Regions from separate parts of the Rhodovulum sulfidophilum DSM 1374 genome, predicted to be linked through region 1. Evidence: riboswitches for the same ligand, from Rfam matches in the RefSeq annotation. Region 1 holds a riboswitch; the other holds the start of a gene.

What was found. Region 1 has a riboswitch for cobalamin ahead of A6W98_RS03920 (hypothetical protein). Riboswitches for the same ligand answer to the same signal wherever they lie in the genome.
Region 2: another riboswitch for cobalamin. It lies ahead of A6W98_RS06730 (TonB-dependent receptor plug domain-containing protein); the one in region 1 lies ahead of A6W98_RS03920 (hypothetical protein).

Annotation. Positions count from the first base shown of each region.
Region 1 is NZ_CP015418.1:787,751-790,139, forward strand. Features, by position in the region: gene A6W98_RS03915 (MFS transporter) at 1-291, shown strand, start outside; cobalamin riboswitch at 731-938, shown strand; gene A6W98_RS03920 (hypothetical protein) at 1,041-1,343, shown strand; gene A6W98_RS03925 (homocysteine S-methyltransferase family protein) at 1,464-2,389, shown strand, end outside.
Region 2 is NZ_CP015418.1:1,412,381-1,414,769, reverse strand. Features, by position in the region: gene A6W98_RS06745 (hypothetical protein) at 1-479, shown strand, start outside; gene A6W98_RS06735 (hypothetical protein) at 965-1,219, shown strand; cobalamin riboswitch at 1,216-1,418, shown strand; gene A6W98_RS06730 (TonB-dependent receptor plug domain-containing protein) at 1,550-2,389, shown strand, end outside.

The sequences.
Region 1 (2,389 bases):
GGGCTCACACAAGCAGCGGCGTTTGGTGCGATCGCCTATTTCCTGTGCTATAATCCGGTTTCGGTCGTGATGGCGACCATGATGATGGACCGCGCCGCGCCGCAAAGCGCCGCCACGGATTTCACCTTGCAGTTTACGTCCGGACAATTCGCCGCGATTGCGGCCATGTCTGCAGGTGCGGCCATGGCCGCTCAGATTGGGTATGGAGGCGTTCTGGGTGTCGCTCTCGGCGCCGGATCGGTGGCTTTGTTGCTAGCCGTGGGGTTCGGTCGAAGCCGAGCCGCAGGATGAAGCGTTGGAGCGGTTCTGGCTCATATGGCTTTGTTGCACAAATCGCCTCTGGGGAGTCACTACTTGAATCCAGCACGATAGCGGGGAGACCATAAGCAGTTGCCCCCCCCGAAAACGACAAGACCACGAACTGGTCGTCCTGCAATGAAGCATTGAGACAGGCGTTGTTGCGCAAATGCAGTATGGATTCATGTTGCGAATCCAGGGTGCTAGCCAGTTGGCATGAGCAGACCTGCGAAGACCACCACCTGGCGTGGCTATAGGCCCGCCAGTTCTTGATCTGGTAGGTCGGCGGTAATAGTCGCTTACGCCTCCCAGCTATCACTCTGGATTCAAGCAACAAATCTCCAAGCCGATTTGCGTAACATAGCCCATTCCAATTGCAGGTGACCGCGACACTGAACCAGCTATATTCGGTATTGATCCGACAAGGAGACCCAGACATGGTACAGTAGATGGTGGTTATCCGGTATGTCCGGCCAACCTTAAAAGGGAACGCGGTGCGGGCTTAGGCCCAACGCCGTGACTGCCCCCGCAACTGTAGGCGGCGAGCGACCCCGAAGCGACCACTGGGCAGCAAGGCCCGGGAAGGATCGGGGGAGCGGCGACCCGCGAGTCAGGAGACCTGCCATCTGTTCGATACCAACCCGGGCGGGGTGCCCCGGACGAGGAGCAGATAAGATGGACCATGCCGTCCTGAGACTATTGCTACCGCCGGTTGACTCCGCCCCATTCGCGCGGAGGGCGCAATGCATCTTCACACCACGATCAACGGACCCATCATGGCGCCCGAAAGTCCTGAACGGGCCCGGGAACAGGGACAGTTGGGCTACATGCAATGGCTCGGTTCGATGCCCGGCAACGCGCCCTACAAGGACGAGGCGATCTACGCCTGTATCGCGGCCATGGATCTGGAGCGATCGAAACCGGCCGTCGCGGTGTTCTGCGAACTGATCCGGGCCTCCCTGCGTAAGCCGCTCCGCCGCCTTGATCTTGCCCTGCCCCGACCGCGACGGCGCGGAGGCGCAGCTGTACGACGTTCCCGCCTCTGAGACAGTCGGCGCGCGCCCCGCGCCGATCCGAGGATCAATTGCGCCGGACCGCGGCCCGCGACCAGTCAGACTCGGCGCTCCCCCAACGATGGTCGTCACTTCTGAAGAAGGATCATGGTCATGACCGCCAACCCGCTCACCGCCGCGCTCGACGCCGGCCCCGTCATCTGTGCCGAAGGCTTCCTGTTCGAGCTGGAACGTCGCGGCTATCTCGCTGCGGGCGAGTTCGTCCCCGAGGTCGCGCTGGATCACCCGGAGGCACTGCGCGCGCTCCATCTCGACTTCCAGCACGCCGGCTCGGACATCGTCGAGGCCTTCACCTACAACGGCCACCGCGAAAAGATGCGGGTCATCGGCAAGGAATACCTGCTAGAGCCGCTGAACCGCGCCGCCCTGCGCATCGCCCGCGAGGTCGCGGATATGCAGCCCGGCAACCTGATGGCCGGCAACATCTCCAACACCAATATCTGGGACCCCGTCGATGCCGGCAAGCAGGCCGAGGTTCGTGCCATGTTCGAGGAGATGGTCGGCTGGGCCGTCGAGGAACGCGCCGACATGATCGTGGGCGAGACCTTCTACTATGCCGGCGAGGCGCTTCTGGCGCTTGAGGTTGCTAAGGCCAGCGGCCTGCCCGTGGTCCTCACGATCGCGCCGATGGCCGCGAACGCGATGATGGATGGCGTCGGCATCGTTGAAACCTGCCAGCAGCTCGAACAGGGCGGCGCCGATGTGGTCGGGCTGAACTGCTTCCGTGGGCCAGAGACGATGCTGCCATGGCTCAAGGAAGTGCGCGCCGCCGTCTCGTGCCATGTCGGCGCGCTGCCGGTTCCCTATCGCACCACGCCTGCAGAGCCGACTTTCTTCAATCTCTCCGATCCCGGTTGTTCCTGCCCCGCGCCCCACGGCCGGACCTTCCCGACCGCGCTCGATCCGCTTCAATGCAGCCGGTACGAGATCGGCGCCTTCGCCCGCGAGGCCCATGCGATGGGGGTCGATTACCTGGGGGTCTGCTGCGGGGCCAATCCGATGCTGATCCGCGAGGTGGC
Region 2 (2,389 bases), 620 kb from region 1:
TTCCCGGTTGCCGCGCCATCGCATTCGTCGACCTCTCGGCGCGGCTGGTGCTGAAAAGCGAGGCCCAAGAGCCCCTGCCGCAGGACTATTACGATGCGCTCTGTCTCTGCGGCGCCCGGCTTCTGGGCGGCCAGGCCGCGGCCGCCTTGACCGAGGTGTTCGGCATCGACCAGCCGCCCCGTGAGGCCGTGCTCATGCGCAATGGCGGAATCGAGCTTTTCCTGCGGGCGCCCCGCGATCCCTACGAGGCGCTTTGCGCCCTGGTCGGACCGGATACCGGTGTCGAAGCCGCGCTGTCGCAGATGCGCCGGGCCATCGCCGAAATCGTCGAGATCGCGGCGGGCACCGCCCGACACGACACGACACGCGGCGCGGCAGAGGCGGTTGACATGACCGAAATCGCCCCCCTGGCGACCATGCGCGCAAAGCTGAAGCCCCGGCAAGAGGCCCGCGACAGACCCGGGACCGGCGACATCTAAGACCAGCTCGATGCCCTGATGGCCGAAATCTCCGAGACGATCCCGCCGCGCGATATGGCCCTCGGCGACGGCAAGGGGCAGGAGGAGACCCGGCTGCTGGTCGCGCGCCGTCATCTGCTGCGGGTCGGACGGCCACGCCCTGCCGCCCATGCCACGGTGCCGCTGCCGCCCGACATGCAAGGCGACAGGGCCGCGCCGCTCATCGCCGCCTTTCAGGACCGGGTCCGCCGCTTTGTCTCCGCCGCCGCCGATCTGTCGATCACCGCGGCGCGACCGGCCTGCCGGGTCGAGCCGACCGAGCCTGGCTGCCCATCGATGCGCTGCGCGCGATCGCCTGCCATGAAAAGGCCACTTCTGAAAGCCCCGCCCTGTCCGACGCCGACAGGACGGCCGGGGCAGCCCCCGAGGGCGACGACCCGGTCGGCGCCTGCCCGGCCCGGGCCGCCGCCGGGCTCCGGCTTTGCGACGGACGCATCGTCCAGGCGGTGGGCGATCCGGACCTCACCCACAGGCTGACCGGCTGCACCACGCTGGGGCTCGATGCCCAAGCCAGCACCGCCGCCAGACCCAAGACCGCCTGCGCGATCCTACGCGCGCCTCCGCCCGTCGATCTGCTGCTGGTCCGGGTCACCCGCGGCACCGAGACCGCGCTGCTGCTGGCGCCCGGCACCGAGCTGGCCGCAATCGTCGCAGCCTGCCGCCCCGGCGTCCCGCTTGACAGGTCCGGGGCCCCGGATTAACCCCGAATCGTCTTGGTTCGCCCGGCGACGGGCGATGAAAAGGGAACGCGGTGCCGCCTCGGATGGGGCTCATGCCGCGGCTGCCCCCGCAACTGTAAGCGGCGAGCGCGGCTGATCGTGCCACTGGGGATGTTCCCCGGGAAGGCCAGCCAAGCGACGACCCGCAAGCCAGGAGACCTGCCAGGACGATCACCCAGCCGGTCCGCGGGGCGCGCGACGGGCGGCGGCAAATCCGCAGTGGTGACGCTTTCACCGTCTGCGGAAAGCGTTTCTTTCCAAGGGCTTCTCTACAATACGGGCCGCATCGCGGTTCGACAGACCGGAACGGACATGACCAGATCCAGCTTCTGCCTCGGGCTCGGCCTTGCCACCCTCGCGCCCCTCCATGCCCTCGCCGAGGATCTCGACGACAGCCTCCTTCTCGACGAGATCACCGCCAGCGCCAGCCTCACCCCCGTCGCCACCAACCGAACCGGCGCGACGGTCGAGACCCTCGACCGGGACCAGATCGCGGCGGGCGGGCAGAATCTGGGCGAGACCCTCGCCACCCTGCCGGGCGTGTCGTTCTCTCAGAATGGCGGGCTCGGGCAGACCGGCACATTGCGCATCCGAGGGCTCGACAGCGGCTATATCGCGACCCGTATAAACGGCATGGATTTCACCGACCCGACCAACCTTCCGCCCTCGCTGAATTTCGGCACGCTCTCTTCCGGCCTTGCGGACCGCATCGAGGTGCTGAAGGGCGCGCAATCGGCGCTTTACGGTTCGAACGCCATTGCGGGCGTCGTCGACATCACGACATGGCGACCGACGACCCTCGGCACCTCGGGTCAGGCTTCGGTCGAAGCCGGCACCTATGGCACCTATTCGGGCAAGCTCAGCTTCGGTCATATGAGCGAACACGGCGAAATCTCGGCCACCCTCTCCCGCGTGCAGACGGACGGCTTCTCGACCTTGTCGGGCAATGACGAACCCGACGGCTATGACGAGGACGTCATCACGCTGAACGCGGCCTATGACCTGACCGACAGCCTGCGCCTGGGCATCTCGGGGCTTTATTCCGACGGGACGGCCGATTACGACCCGACCCCGACCGGGACCGACCCTGCGATCAGGAGCGACACTACGCGCAGGGGCCTGCGGGCCTATGCCCATTTCGTCCTCGGCTCG